Regions from separate parts of the Nocardioides luteus genome, predicted to be linked through region 1. Evidence: riboswitches for the same ligand, from Rfam matches in the RefSeq annotation. Region 1 holds a riboswitch; the other holds the start of a gene.
The links. Region 1 has a riboswitch for S-adenosylmethionine ahead of thrC (threonine synthase). Riboswitches for the same ligand answer to the same signal wherever they lie in the genome.

Region 1 (7,670 bases):
ACGGGACCCGCTCGAGCTGGCCGAGGGCGGCCAGGACGGAGGGCAGCATCGCCTTGGCGGTGCGCTTGTAGCCCATCGCGCTGGGGTGGAAGTGGTCGATGGCGAACATCTCGTCGGGGTTCGTGATGAAGAACGGGCCGACGACGTCGGAGAGCGAGACGACGTGGGCACCCCGAGCCAGCGCGGTCTCACGCTGGCCGTCGGCCAGCTGCTTGGCGATCCTGCGGCCAAGCGAGCGCAGCGGCTGCGGCAGCGGCCGCACCGCACCGACGTCCGGGCAGGTTCCGACGACCACCTCGGCGCCGCGCTCGCGCAACGCGTCGATGACCTCACCGAGCACGCGGGTGGAGTCCTTCTGCGGCACCCGGTGCGTGACGTCGTTCCCGCCCACGATGACCACCGCGACGTCGGGCCGGTAGCGCTCCGGCAGCGACTCGAGCTGGGCCGGGACCATCGAGGTCTCGGCCCCGACCACCGCGGCCGTACGCAGCCGCACCGGCCGCTGCAGCGCCTTGGCCGTGCCCTTGGCCAGCCGGGCGCCGAGGGTGCCGCCCCTGGTCTCCGCGCCCAGCCCGGCGGCGATCGAGTCGCCGAGGATCAGGAGCTCGACCGGCGTACCTCCGTAGGTCTTCTTGTAGACCTTGTCGGCGTCGATCGCCTCCTCGCCGAGAGGCTTGCCGATCACGTCGCGCGCGTGCGCCGCCTGTCTCTTCAGCAACGTCACGAACCCGGCACCGGCCGCCGCCCCGACCACGCCGATCGCGCCGGCGACTCCGGCGGTGGCGGCGACCATACCGAGCCACCTGGCCTCTTCACTCGTCTTCGCGCTGCTCACATCCCTTATCTGTAGCGCACGAGTGTGAACGCGAAGCCAACCTACGCCTGGGAGAGCCCGGCTTCCTCGAAGGCGTCGTAGTTCGGGGCGATGGTGGCGCGGGGGCCGACGATGCCGCTGACCGCGTCGAGGGTCTTGAGGCCGTGGCCGGTGTTGATGATCACCGTCTCCAGGCTCGGGTCGAGCGCGCCGGTCTCGACGAGCTTCTTGGTGACCGCGAGTGTGGTGCCACCGGCGGTCTCGGTGAAGATGCCCTCGGTGCGGGCCAGGAGCACGATCGCCGCGCGGATCTCGTCGTCGGTGACCTCCTCGACCGCGCCGCCGGAGGAGCGGGTGGCGTCGAGGACGTAGATGCCGTCGGCCGGGTTGCCGATGGCCAGCGACTTGGCGATGGTGTCGGGCTTGACCGGGCGGATCGCGTCGACGCCGGCCTTGAAGGCGGTCGCGACCGGGTTGCAGCCGGTCGCCTGGGCACCGAAGATCCGGTAGGGCTTCTCCTCGACCAGACCGAGCTTGATCAGCTCCTTGAAGGCCTTGTCGACCTTGGTCAGCTGGGATCCGGAGGCCACCGGGATGACGATCTGGTCGGGCAGGCGCCAGCCGAGCTGCTCGGCGATCTCGAAGCCGAGGGTCTTGGAGCCCTCGGCGTAGAAGGGACGTACGTTGACGTTCACGAACGCCCAGCCGTCCTCCTCCGCGGCGATCTCCTGGGCGAGCTTGTTGACGTCGTCGTAGTTGCCGTCGACGGCGATCAGGTTGTCGGTGAAGACGGCCGAGTTGACCTGCTTGGGCTGCTCGAGGTTGCTGGGGATGAAGACCGCGGTCGGGATCCCGGCGCGGGCACCGGCAGCAGCAACGGCGTTGGCCAGGTTGCCGGTCGAGGGGCAGGCGAAGACCTTGGCGTCGAGCTCGCGGGCGGCGCTCAGCGCGCAGGCGACCACGCGGTCCTTGAACGAGTTGGTCGGGTTGGTCGAGTCGTCCTTCACCCAGATCTTCTCGACGCCGAGCTCACGCGCGAGGTTCTTCGCGTCCAGCAGCCGGGTGAAGCCGGGCTCGGTGTTGGGGCTCTGCTCGATGTCGTCGGGCACCGGCAGCAGCGCCTTGTAGCGCCAGATGTTGCGGGGTCCGGCCTCGATCTCCTCGCGGGTCACGGCCGGGAAGTCATAGGCCACCTCCAGTGGCCCGAAACACTCCGGACAGGCGTAGTGCGGACCGAGGTCGATCTGGTTGCCGCACTCCCGGCACGACAGCGCCGAGGCGTTGCCGAAAGCACCCTCGCGCAGGCCCTTCGTCTCCGTGGTCGCAGCGCTCATGAGAAACCTCCTCCTCATCTTCCCCGATCACGTCTCTCGCGCCGGGCCGGAATTAGCACCTGCTCCGCGCCCTGCCCGTGGTCGGGAGGAGGCTCGCGGTCGGTTGCCGGGACTTCACTGGGCCGTTCCCTCAGTCCCTCTCGATGAGCAGTAGCGATCGTACGGCAGGTATCCGGCGCCCCACACACTCGGGTTCCACTCCGCGGACCAACCGTCCGCTATCTGGACAAACCAGCTCAGCGGGCGCGGACTACATGCGAGCTGCCCGCTCGATGCACGAGGCATCGAGCGGGCAGCATCCGGAACGATCCGGTCAGGCAGCAGCCACCGTGCTCTGCGTGGTGGCGTCTCCCTCGGCGGGCGCCAGGGCGCCGCGTACGACGTCCCTGACATCGCTCACCAGGTTGATCTTCAGCGCCTGCTTCACGTCCTCCGGCACCTCATCGAGGTCGGGCTCGTTGCGCTGGGGCACGAAGACCTCGGTCAGACCGGCCCGCTGGGCGGCGAGCAGCTTCTGCTTGAGACCACCGATGGGCAGCACCCGGCCGGAGAGGGAGACCTCACCGGTCATGCCGACCTCGCTGCGCACCGGGCGACCGGTCGCCAGCGAGGTGAGCGCGGTGACCATCGTGATGCCGGCGCTCGGGCCGTCCTTCGGAACCGCACCCGCGGGAACGTGGACGTGCAGCGTACGGTCGAGCACGGCCGGGTCGACGCCCAGCTCCGCGGCGTGCGAGCGGACGAAGGAGAGCGCGATCTGCGCGGACTCCTTCATCACGTCGCCGAGCTGACCGGTGATGTTCAGCCCGGTCTGCCCGTCGGACGCCGACGCCTCGATGAAGAGCACATCCCCACCGAGCCCGGTGACGGCGAGTCCCGTGGCGACCCCCGGGACCGACGTACGCTCCGCCGACTCCGGCGTGAACCGGGGCCGTCCGACGAGGTCCTTGAGGTTGTCCAGGTCGACCTCGACGTGCTCCGTGCCGGTGGCCAGCTTCGTCGCCGCCTTGCGCAGCGCCTTGGCGATGAGCCGCTCGAGCTGGCGTACGCCCGCCTCGCGGGTGTAGTTCGCGGCCAGCTCACGCAGCGCCTCGTCGGCGACCGTGACCTCCTCGGCGGTCACCGCGGCACGCTCGAGCTGCCGGGGCAGCAGGAAGTCGCGGGCGATGGCAACCTTGTCGTCCTCGGTGTAGCCGTCGATCGTGACCAGCTCCATCCGGTCCAGCAGCGCGCTCGGGATCTGCTCCACGACGTTGGCCGTCGCGATGAAGAGCACGTCGGAGAGGTCCAGGTCGAGCTCGAGGTAGTGGTCGCGGAAGGTGTGGTTCTGCGCCGGGTCGAGCACCTCGAGCAGCGCGGCCGCGGGGTCACCCCGGTAGTCGGAGCCGACCTTGTCGACCTCGTCGAGGAGCACGACCGGGTTCATCGAGCCGGCCTCCTTGATGGCCCGCACGATCCGGCCGGGCAGCGCACCGACGTAGGTGCGCCGGTGACCGCGGATCTCGGCCTCGTCGCGGACACCACCCAGCGCGACCCGGACGAACTTCCGTCCGAGCGAGCGCGCCACCGACTCACCGAGCGAGGTCTTGCCGACTCCCGGAGGACCGGCCAGCAGCACCACGGCACCCGAGCCGCGTCCGCCGATGACCTGCAGGCCACGCTCGGCCCGCCGGGCCCTGACCGCCAGGTACTCGACGATCCGGTCCTTGACCTCCTCGAGGCCGTGGTGGTCGGCGTCGAGCACCTCGCGGGCGGCGGTCACGTCGGTGGAGTCCTCGGTGACCACGCCCCAGGGCAGCTCCAGCACGGTGTCGAGCCAGGTGCGGATCCACGCGGTCTCCGGGTTCTGCTCGGAGCCACGCTCGAGCTTGTCGACCTCGCGCAGCGCGGCCTCGCGTACGGCCTCGGGGAGGTCGGCGGCCTCGACGCGGGCCCGGTAGTCCTCGGAGCCCTCGGGCTCGCCCTCGCCGAGCTCCTTGCGGATCGCGGCGAGCTGCTGACGCAGCAGGAACTCCCGCTGCGTCTTCTCCATGCCCTCGCGGACGTCCTCGGCGATCTTGTCGCTGACCTCGGACTCGGCGATGTGGTCCTTGGCCCAGGCGATCACCTTCTCGAGCCGCTCCTCGACGTCCGGCGTCTCCAGCAGCTCGCGCTTGGCCTCGTCGTCGAGGTAGGGCGCGTAGCCGGCGGTGTCGGCGATCTCGGACGGCTCGGTGAGCCGGTTGACCTGGTCGATGACCGGCCAGGCCTCACGGCGCTGCAGCACCGCGACGACCAGCCGCTTGTACTCCTCGGCCAGCTCCTTCGCGTGCTCCGTGGTGGTCTCGGTGGCGGGCTCGACCTCGACCCACAGCGCGGCACCGGGTCCGGTCACGCCGGAGCCGATCTTCGCGCGGCCGACGGCCCTCAGCACCGCCGCGGGCTCACCGCCGCGGAAACGGCCGACGCGCTCGATCGTGGCGACAGCGCCGTACGTCGCGTACCGGTCCCCCAGCCGCGGCGCCACCAGCAGCCGGCTCTCCGAGCCGGCTCGGGCGGCATCGACGGCAGCCTGCGCGGCCTCGTCGAGCTCGATGGGCACGACCATCCCCGGCAGGACCACGGCATCCGAGACGAACAGCACAGGAAGCTTGTCCATGCGGACCCTCCTAGAAAGTTGAGTGATACTGGCTCAACTTCTGAGGGCAACCGGATGTTCCCTCCGGTTAGCGTGTTCGCTGTCAGCGGACGCTGTCGTCAGCCAACCGGCGCAGCAGCCCCAGCACACCCTCCGGCCCGGCGACCTCGAGGTCGGCCAGCCCGGCGAGCGGGCCACGGTCGGGCCCGGCGTGGGAGTAGACGAGCAGCGTCGGCGACCCGGTGGTCTTTCCCCAGGCCTTGACGGCCTCGAACGCCTCGATGTCACCCAGGTCGTCACCGCCGAACAGGATCGCGCCCGGCTCGACCACCGAGATCAGCGTCTCGATGGCGTGGCCCTTGTGCATGCCGGGGGCGCGCACCTCGATGACCTGCTTGCCGGGCTCGATCATCAGCCCGTGCTCGGCAGCCAGCTCGGTCAACGGCGGAAGCAGGCGCGCGGCGACACCGTCCGGGTCGGGGAACCGACGGGTGTGGACCCCGACGGCCAGGCCCTTCTCCTCGATGTAGGCGTCCTGCGCCCCGTGCGCGGCGAGCACCGCCGGCAGCGCCTCCTCGAAGGCACCCAGCCCCTCGGGCGGCGGCGGTCCGACGACGACCCGGTCCGAGCCGCTCCAGCGCTCGTTGCCGTACTGCCCGAAGACATAGAGCTCCTTGCCCAGCTCCGCGAGCCCGTCGGCGATCGCGGCCAGCCCGCCGAGCTCGACGACCTGTCCGGCCGGGCGGCCGGTGACGATGGCGATCGCCTTCACCCGGGACGCGAGCGCGATCAGGGCCGAGGCCGCGTCCGGATGGATCCGGGCCGAGGCGGGATCCTCGACGATCGGCGAGAGCGTGCCGTCGAAGTCGAGACCGATGAGGGTCTCGGCGGCGGCAGCCGCCACCGCGGCGTACTTCTGCTCTCCTGAAGTGGCATCAGGCTGGAGTTCGGCCATGCCTCAACTGTGACACGGCAACGACCTTCGGGCCGACCGGGAATGCGGGGCCGTGCGGCAGATCACACACCGTCGAGAACGGCCGGGAACCGTCAGAGGGGACCGGTCAGGACGACCGTCAGCCGGTCGCCCTTCATCGAGCCCTCCACCGACAGATGGGTGCGTTTGATGCCGAGGTCGTCGGCGAGCTGCTCACCCTCGCGCTTCATCTTCTGCGGGAAGTAGACGGTGTTCTCCGGGACGGAGCCCACCCAGTTGTCCTCACCGACGACGTTCCAGCCGACCGTGGTCGCCTTCGCCGCGACGTCACTGGCCAGGCCGCCGATGTTGGACTGGTTGTAGACCTCGACGCTGACCTTGGCACGGTCGACGGGCGAAGGCTCGGCCTTCGCCGGCTTCTTCGCCTCGGTCTTGGCCGGCTTCGGCGATGCGGATGCCGAGGCCGTAGGGCTGCCACCCGCCTGGGCGATCTTCTCGTCCCGGTCGTACCCGTCGCCGCCGGTGACCCAGAAGATGATCACCGCGACGACGACGGCCACCACGCTCAGCGCGATGACGGGTGTCGGGAGCGCGACGCCACGCTCCCCCTTCGAAGGACGTACGCTGCCGGTCATTCAGACCTCGAAGCCCAGCCGTCTCGCCGAGCGCTGGCGCTGCCGGGCCGCGCGGAGCCGCCGCAGCCGGCGTACCAGCAGCGGGTCGGCCTCGAGGGCCTCCGGCTTGTCGATCAGGGCGTTGAGCACCTGGTAGTAGCGGGTGGCGGACATGTTGAACGCCTCGCGCACGGCAGCTTCCTTGGCGCCGGCGTACTTCCACCACTGACGCTCGAAGTCAAGGATCTGCTTGTCGCGCTCGCTGAGGCTCGAGGGGTCCTCGCCTGGGCCTGTGACCTGCACGTTTACAGCGCTCATTCCTCGTCCCCCGGTGTCGTCTGCATCTGACCACAGACTAACGCGCCGAACTACACCGCTGTGGTTCACCCTCCGGCGTGTTACTCGACAGGTATTCCTGTGAGGGGCCGCAGAGTACCCAGTGGAACGGCACCGCACCGAACCTGGCCCCGGTCCATTACAGTCGGAGATGTGCAGGCTGACCTGGTAATCGTGGCCAATCGGCTCCCCGTCGATCGAGTGGAGATGCCGGACGGCACGAAGGCGTGGCGCCGCTCGCCAGGAGGTCTGGTCAGCGCTCTCGAGCCGGTCCTCCGGGCCAACGACGGCGTCTGGATCGGCTGGCCCGGCGGCACCGACGAGGACCTCGAGCCGTTCGAGGACGACGGGCTCCACCTGCTGCCGATGACGATGAGTGCGCAGGACATCGAGGAGCACTACGAGGGCTTCTCCAACGGCACCCTGTGGCCGCTCTACCACGACGTCGTGGCCAAGCCGGAGTTCCACAGGGAGTGGTGGGACGGCTACCAGCGCGTCAACAAGCGCTTCGCCGAGAAGTGCGCCGAGGTGGCCGCCAAGGGCGCCACCGTCTGGGTCCAGGACTACCAGCTCCAGCTGGTCCCGCAGATGCTCCGCGAGCTCCGCCCCGACCTGCGCATCGGCTTCTACCTGCACATCCCGTTCCCGCCGGCCGAGCTCTTCCAGCAGGTCCCCTGGCGAAGACAGCTGCTCGAGGGCCTGCTCGGTGCCGACCTGGTCGGCTTCCAGCTTCCGCAGGCGGCCCAGAACTTCGTCCGCCTGGTGCGCCAGCGCGTCGGCCACAAGACCCACCGTGACCTGGTCTACCTCCCCGACGGGCGCACCGTGCACGCCGCCGCCTTCCCGATCTCGATCGACTTCATCGGCTTCGACGAGATGGCCCACGACGAGGGCGTCAACCAGCGCGCCAAGGAGATCCGCCAGCAGCTGGGCGACCCGAAGAAGATCATGCTCGGCGTCGACCGGCTCGACTACACCAAGGGCATCTACGCCAGGCTGCGCGCCTTCGGCGAGCTGCTGC
Region 2 (7,670 bases), 730 kb from region 1:
TCAGGTTGGGCGCGCGGCGACCCTCGGCGACCTGGCGGACGATGACCTCGTCGAGGGCCATCTGCATCGTCGGCGACAGCGGCCCGGTCTCGACGATCTCGAGGTCGAGGTCGTCCCAGGTCGTGGCCCGGCCGAGCGCGCGCAGCACCGTCAGGGCGATGTCGCGGGTGCCGAAGCCGACCAGCTCGGCGTCACGCGCGGCCGCGTCCAGAGAGGCCGTCAGCCGGTCGAGGGACGCGTCCGCCGGCTGTCCCTCCAGCGCCGCGGTCAGCCACCCCAGCGCCTCGTCGGGTTCCAGGAAGAAGTCGCCCGAGAGGACGACGTCGATGATCGTATCAGCGGAGACCGTCGCGTCGACGACGACGAGCTTGCCGCCGCGTACCTTCCGCTCGCCATGCACTCGTTCACTCACAGTTCCTCAACACCGTGAGCGCCTGGATTCATCCCTGCACTACACCGCCGCGCCGCACGATCCGGCGGTGTCGGCGAGGCGGGTGAGACCGACCGGTCCGACCAACGGCCGCGGGTCCTCGGCGAGCGTCCAGGCGCCGTCGAGGAGGACGTAGTCGCCCCGGACGTCACCGTCGAGAAGAGCACGTACGCCGGCCACCAGCCGGTCCACGTCGCCGGCCGAGGTCCCGATGCCGATGCTGGCGCGGACCGCGCCGCCGGTGTGCCCGAGGCGCTTGAGGAGCGGCTGGGCGCAGAAGCGGCCGTCGCGTACGCCCAGGCCGTGCTCGGCGGAGAGGTAGGCCGCGACCCGGCCGGGCTCGATGCCGTCGACGGTGAACGTGACCACGCCGACCGGCTCGTCGGAGTCCGGCCACAGGCGGAGGATCTCGACACCCTCCACCTCGGACAGGCCGGCCACGAGGCGCCCCCTCAGCGACGCCTCGTGGCGGTCCAGCTCGGCGGCCGAGAGGTCGCCGAGAGTCGTGCACGCCGCGGCCAGCGCCGCGGCGCCGATGACGTTGGGCGAGCCGCCCTCATGGCGTGCGGGGGCGGGCTGCCAGGTGGTCTCCCCGACCTCCACGTCGTCGACCGCCCCTCCCCCGGCGAGGTAGGGGGTGCCGACGTCGAGCCAGTCGCGGCGCCCGACGAGGGCTCCGGCGCCGTAGGGGGCGTAGAGCTTGTGGCCGGAGAAGGCGACGTAGTCGGCGCCGGTCACGGCCAGCGAGAAGTGGCGGTGGGCGAGCAGCTGGGCGCCGTCGACGAGGACCCGGGCACCGTGGGCATGGGCCAGGGTGACGATCTCGCCGATCGGCAGCGCCTCGCCGGTGACGTTGGAGGCACCGGTGACGGACACCAGGGCGTAGTCGCCGCGGGCCAGCTCGCCGGCGAGCGCGTCGATGGTGCCGGCGAGGGTGTCCCGGGCGGTGACGGCGGTGACGCCCGCGTCGACCCGGTGCCACGGGAGCAGGTTGGCGTGGTGCTCGATGTCGAGGACGAGCACCCGCCCGGGTACGCAGCCGGCCAGCAGGTTCACCGCGTCGGTGGTGTTGCGGGTGATGACGGTGACGTCGTCCTCACGGGCTCCGACGTAGGCGCCGATGGTCGCGCGCGACTCCTCGTAGAGGGCGGTCGAGACCTGGGACAGGTAGCCGGCGCCACGGTGCACCGAGGCGTACCAGGGCAGGACCTCGGCCACCCGGTCGGCCACGGCCTGCAGGGCCGGCGCCGACGCGGCGACATCGAGGTTGGCGTACGTCGCGGTCGACCCGTCCAGCAGCGGGACCTGGGTCTTCGAGCCGACGAGCGGGAGCAGTGACATGGGGGCACCCTTCGGGGGTCATGGCTCCCCCAGGGCCGCGCGAGGGCTGCCCGGGCGAAGCACGCGCTTGCCCGCGCCACCTCGGCGAGGGCCTGGTCGTCACCCGGAGCACCCCACCGCGTGGGAGGGTTGCCCGCCAGCAAGCCGGGGCTTCGCGCTGGCAGTCGTGACCTTCGGCGAAGATGCTGCCCGAGTCGGGGCGCGCCCACCAACTCGTCATCTCGATACGTGGGCACGTATCTCAGATCACGGACGACCCTCCCAGGGATTGCCGTTGCCGTTGCCATTGCCCTCACAGGCGCCGAAGAACTCCGCGATCGGGTCGCACTCCTCGCCGTCGTCCTCCTCCGGAGGTGGTGGCGGCGGCGCGATCAGCTGCTTCTCGTGGCCGGGCTCGGGGTCCTGGCCGTCCACGTAGACCGGCTCCGGGAAGTTCTCGACCTCCTTGCCCTCCATGGCCTTCGCCATGATGGCGGCCCAGGTCTCGGTGGGATAGTCGGCGCCGAAGTAGGACGGCATCCAGCCACCGTCGAGCTTCCCCTCGCCGTTGCCGCGCGAGTAGCGCACGGCGGTCGCGATCTGCGGCGTGAACCCGACGAACCAGGACGAGCAGACGTACTGCTCGCTGGTGCAGGTGCCGGTGCCGGTCTTGCCGGCCACCGGACGGCCGATGCTCTGGGCCTTCTGGCCCGAGCCGCTCTGCACCACGCCCTGCATCGCGTACGTCACGTCGGCGGCGACGTCCTCGGAGATCGCGTGCCGGGCGTTCTTGCGGCCGTTCCAGCTGTAGAGGACGTTGCCGGCGCGGTCGCGGACCTTCTTCACCACGTGCACGTCGTGGCGGTAGCCGCCGTTGGCGATCGTGGCGTAGGCGTTGGCCATGTTGATCGGGCTGACGTTGGCGCCGCCCAGCGCGATCCGGTCGTCCTGGTCGGTGAGGTAGCCGGACGTGCTCGGGATGCCGGGATACCTCGGGTCAGCCTTCTCGGGCGTCAGCCCCGCGTCGAGCGCGGTCTGGTAGACGGCCTTGCGCCCCTCCTCGGCCCCACCCATCGACTCGGTCATGTCGATGTAGGCCGTGTTGACCGACTGCTCCAGCGCCTTGAGCATGGTGATGTACTGGCCGTAGTCCATGCCGTCGGCGACGCCGGCCTGCTCGCCCTCGTTGACGACCTGCGAGCCGGTGTAGGTGGTGAACGGCGAGTCGCCCGCCCAGGTCGACTCCAGCGAGTAGCCCTTCGCGATCGCCGCAGCGGTGGCGAAGACCTTCATCGTCGACCCCGCGTGGCCGCCGGTCGCGGCCCAGTTGTGCTGGCTGTCGAGGTAGTCCTGGCCACCGTAGAAGCCGAGCAGCGCACCGGAGGCGACATCGACCGAGGCGGTCGCCACGTGCAGGGCGTTCTTCTGCTCCGGGTCGTTCTTGACGTACGCCTTGCGGTTCTTGGGCTTCACGGTCTTGGCCGCGGTGGCCGACGCCTTCATCACCTTCGGCGAGAGCGTCGCGGTGATCCGCAGGCCACCGCTGTCGATCTTCTCCTCGGTGAACAGCGGCTTGCCGTCGGCACCCTTCAGGCCGAGCAGCTCGGCCTTGATCATGGTGAGCGCGTGTCCGCGTTGGCCGCCGAGCCGGCTCGGCACCGTCTTCGCGGGGAACTTCGGCAGCGCGTCCTTCACCTTGTCGGCCTCGGCCTGCTTCAGGTAGCCGAGGTCGACCATGCCGGAGAGGACGTACTGGTAGCGGCCGAGCAGCTTCTCCTTGCCGCGGAAGGTGCTGCTGGCCGGGTCGAAACCGGCCGGGTTGTTGAGGATCGCCGCGAGCGCGGCGGTCTCCTGGAGAGACAGGTCCTTGGTCGACTTCGCGAAGTAGGCCTTGGCGGCGGCCTCGATGCCGTAGGCGCCGCGGTTGAAGTAGATCGTGTTGAGGTAGTCGGTGAGGATCTGGTCCTTGCTCTTCTGCCGGGTGAGCTTCAGGGCGATGACCGCTTCCTTCAGCTTGCGCGAGTAGGACCGCTCGGAGTTGAGGTAGTAGTTCTTGACGTACTGCTGGGTGATCGTGGACGCACCCCCGGCAGTGCCCTCGGTGGTGTTGGAGAACGCCGCCCGCACGATGCCCTTCACGTCGACGCCGCTGTTCTCGTAGAAGGTGCGGTCCTCGGCGGCGACGACGGCGTGCTTGACCATCTCCGGGATCTCGTCGGCGTCCAGCTTGATCCGGTTCTGGTCGCCCTCCTGGTAGCGGCCGAGCTCGGTCTTGCCGTTGCTGTAGTAGACGAACGAGGTCTCGACCTCGAACTCGGCGTTGGGGTCCGGCACCGTGATCCGGTTGTACGCCACGATCGCCGTCATCGAGCCGATCAGGGCGATCGCCAGGAAGCCGACCAGTGCCACCTTCGCGGTGAGCTTTCCCCAGCGCCGCCAGCTCGGCGGCGCGGAGGGCCGGTTCGCCGAGCCCGTGGCGGCCGAGGTCTTGGTCGCCGAGGCTCTGGCCGCGGCCCACTTCTCGGCGGCCCAGGCCGCGGCCGGCTCTGCCCTGGCGAGCAGGGCGCGGGCGGTGGAGGGCCGGGGCGCGGCGCGACGGGCACCCGGTCGGCTGGGCGTGGTCCGGGGCGGCTCGGCCGCGATCCGAGGGGCGGGCGGAGGGGCGGGCGGAGGAGGCGGCCGCCACGACGGCGGCGGACCGGTCGGACCCTTCGGAGGCTCGGCGCTCCGGTGTTCCATTGCTCCACCTGACCTAGGCAACTGATTGCGGCGGCCGATGATCCTACCCCGGCGGGTATGACGAAGGAGGCCGACCCCGTCAGGGGCCGGCCTCCGTGTCGGTCGTACGCCGCGGCGTACGGCCTCAGATCACTTCTTCAGGTCGAAGCGGTCGTTCTCCATGACCTTGACCCATGCGCTGACGAAGTCCTTGACGAACTTCTCCTTGGCGTCGTCGCCGGCGTAGAGCTCGGCGATGGCGCGGAGCTCGGAGTTGGCGCCGAAGACCAGGTCGACGCGCGAACCGGTCCAGCCGTTGGTGCTGGTGTAGGTCGTCTCGTCTGCGGACGGGGTCCACTGCTGGTCGTAGTCGAGCAGGTTGACGAAGAAGTCGTTCGTCAGGGCGCCCGGGGTCTTGGTGAAGACACCGAGGTCCGAGCCGTCCCAGTTGTTGCCGATCACGCGCAGACCACCGGTGAGGACGGTCGCCTCGGGGGCGGAGAGGCCCAGGAGGTTGGCGCGGTCGATGAAGAGGAACTCGGAGGGCAGGTTGAGGAACCCGGAGTCGTAGTTGCGGAAGCCGTCGGCCACCGGCTCGAGCCAGCCGAAGTTCTCCGCGTCGGTCTGCTCCTGGGTGGCGTCGACGCGGCCGGCCGTGAACGGCACGGTCACCTCGTAGCCCGCCGCCTTCGCGGCCTGCTCGACACCCACGCCACCGGCGAGGACGAGTACGTCGGCGAAGGAGACACCGGTCGAGGCCGCGATCTGCTCGTAGGCGGCGATGACCGGCTTGAGCTCGTCGGGCTGGTTGACCTTCCAGGACACCTGCGGCTCGAGGCGGATGCGACCGCCGTTGGCGCCACCGCGCTTGTCGGAGTTGCGGTAGGTGGCCGCAGCCTTCCAGGCGGTGGAGACGAGCTGCTGAGCGGTGAGGCCGGACTCGGCGATCGCCTTCTTGGCGGCGGCGATCGAGGCGTCGTCGGTGGCCGCCGAACCGGTCGGGAGCGGGTCCTGCCAGGGCAGGTCCTCGGCCGGGACCTCGGCGCCGGCGTAGCGGCTCTTCGGGCCCATGTCGCGGTGGGTCAGCTTGAACCAGGCGCGGGCGAAGGCGTCGGAGAAGGCGTCCTGGTCGTCCTTGAAGCGGCGCGAGATCGCGTCGAACTCGGGGTCCATGCGCAGGGCGAGGTCGGAGGTGAGCATGCGCGGCTCGCGCTTGCCGTCACCGAACGCCTCGGGCACCAGGTCGGCACCGCCGTTGTTCTTCGGCTTCCACTGCTTGGCGCCGGCCGGGGACTCGGTGAGCTCCCAGTCGTAGGCGTAGAGGATGTGGAAGAACTCGTTGTCCCAGCGGGTCGGGTGGTAGGTCCAGGTGACCTCCAGGCCCGAGGTGACCGCGTCGGGGCCGACACCGGTGCCGTGACCGTTCTTCCAGCCGAGGCCCTGGTTCTCCAGGGGCGCGGCCTCCGGGTCCGGACCGATCAGGTCGTCGGGGTGGGCACCGTGGGTCTTGCCGAAGGTGTGGCCACCGGCGATGAGGGCGACGGTCTCCTCGGAGTTCATCCCCATGCGGCGGAAGGTCTCCTTGATGTCCACCGCGGACTTCAGCGGGTCGGGGTCACCGTTGGGGCCCTCCGGGTTGACGTAGATCAGACCCATCTGGACGGCGGCCAGCGGCGCCTGCAGGTCGCGGTCGCCGGTGTAGCGCTCGTCGTCGAGCCAGACCTTCTCGGGGCCCCAGTAGACGTCGTCGTCGGCCTCCCACACGTCCTCGCGACCACCGGAGAAGCCGAAGGTCTTCAGGCCCATGGTCTCCAGCGCGACGTTGCCGACCAGCACGAACAGGTCGGCCCAGGAGAGCGCCTGGCCGTACTTGGCCTTGACCGGCCACAGCAGACGGCGGCCCTTGTCGAGGGAGACGTTGTCGGGCCAGGAGTTGAGCGGCGCGAAGCGCTGCTGACCGCTGCCGGCGCCACCGCGGCCGTCGTGGCTGCGGTAGGTGCCCGCGGCGTGCCACGCGAGACGGATCATGAACGGGCCGTAGTTGCCGAAGTCGGCCGGCCACCAGTCCTTGGAGTCGGTCAGGACCGCGGCGATGTCAGCCTTCACGGCGGCCAGGTCGAGCGCCTCGAAGGCCGTCTTGTAGTCGAAGTCGGGGTCGACCGGGTTGGCCGCAGGGTGATGCTTGGCCAGGATCTTCAAGTTCAGCTTGTTGGGCCACCATTCCTGGTTGGCGCTGCCGACGGTCGGGTGAACGCGGCCGGCGTTCATGACCGGGCACTTGCTCACGGACTCTTCAGACATCAGGTTCCAGTCCTTCTTGTTCGGATCATTGCTGCGCTGCTCAGTTCTTGCGCTGGGCGGCCTGGCACTGCGGACAGGTGCCCCAGTAGATGACCTCGGCCTCGTCGACGACGAAGCCGTTGTCGTCCGATGCCGTCAAGCAGGGCGCATGGCCGACGGCGCAGTCGACGTCGGCGATGCTCCCGCAGGAGCGGCAGACCACGTGGTGGTGGTTGTCCCCGACCCGGGTCTCGTAACGAGCCACCGAGCCGGACGGCTGGATGCGGCGTACGATCCCGGCCGCCGAGAGGGCGGCGAGGGAGTCGTAGACGGCTTGATGGGAGACGTCCGGAAGCCGCTCGCGCACCGCTCCGAGGATGGTCTCGGTGTCGGCGTGCGCGTTCTCGGTGACGGCCCCCAGAACGGCCACTCGCGGGCGAGTGACGCGCAGGGAGGCACCTCTCAGCAACTGTTCGTAGTCCGCGTTCCCCACGCCTCAGACACTACGCGAAATCCTGAATGAGTCAAGAAACGGCGGAGGAAATTTTCGGCCGGATCAGCCGAGGTTCACCGCCTCGGAAGCAGGGCGGGTGGCGAAGCGGCGGGCCATCAGCGGGATCAGCACGGAGATCGCCAGCGGGATGACGAACATCGAGCGCTCGCCGAAGAGCTCGGCGACGCCGGCGATGAGGGAGGCGGCGGCGAGGTAGCCGGCGTAGTTGGCGAGATTGACGCGGGCGATCGCCTCCTCGGCGTTGTCCGGGGAGATGTGGGCGGCGGCGACGAAGGACTGCGGCGGGACCATCGCGAGGCTGCCGCCGAGGACGGCGAAGCCGACGGCGGCGACGCTCCAGTGCGGGGCGGCGACGATCAGCACCAGGGCGCCGACGCCGACGATCCCGCCGGTCCGGATCACCCGCTC

Region 2: it holds a riboswitch for S-adenosylmethionine, as region 1 does, so the genes downstream of both, HD557_RS06455 (aminotransferase class V-fold PLP-dependent enzyme) here and thrC (threonine synthase) in region 1, are expected to answer to the same signal.

What each region holds. Positions count from the first base shown of each region.
Region 1 is NZ_JADOVJ010000001.1:617,353-625,022, reverse strand. Features, by position in the region: gene HD557_RS02985 (SGNH/GDSL hydrolase family protein) at 1-793, opposite strand, end outside; gene thrC (threonine synthase) at 877-2,148, opposite strand; SAM riboswitch class I at 2,160-2,298, opposite strand; gene lon (endopeptidase La) at 2,462-4,786, opposite strand; gene HD557_RS02970 (trehalose-phosphatase) at 4,869-5,720, opposite strand; gene HD557_RS02965 (LytR C-terminal domain-containing protein) at 5,813-6,334, opposite strand; gene HD557_RS02960 (DUF3263 domain-containing protein) at 6,335-6,631, opposite strand; gene HD557_RS02955 (alpha,alpha-trehalose-phosphate synthase (UDP-forming)) at 6,788-7,670, shown strand, end outside.
Region 2 is NZ_JADOVJ010000001.1:1,345,934-1,353,603, reverse strand. Features, by position in the region: gene HD557_RS06460 (lipoate--protein ligase family protein) at 1-412, opposite strand, end outside; gene HD557_RS06455 (aminotransferase class V-fold PLP-dependent enzyme) at 452-1,771, opposite strand; SAM riboswitch class IV at 1,830-1,943, opposite strand; gene HD557_RS06450 (transglycosylase domain-containing protein) at 2,018-4,489, opposite strand; gene katG (catalase/peroxidase HPI) at 4,619-6,769, opposite strand; gene HD557_RS06440 (Fur family transcriptional regulator) at 6,810-7,241, opposite strand; gene HD557_RS06435 (MFS transporter) at 7,305-7,670, opposite strand, start outside.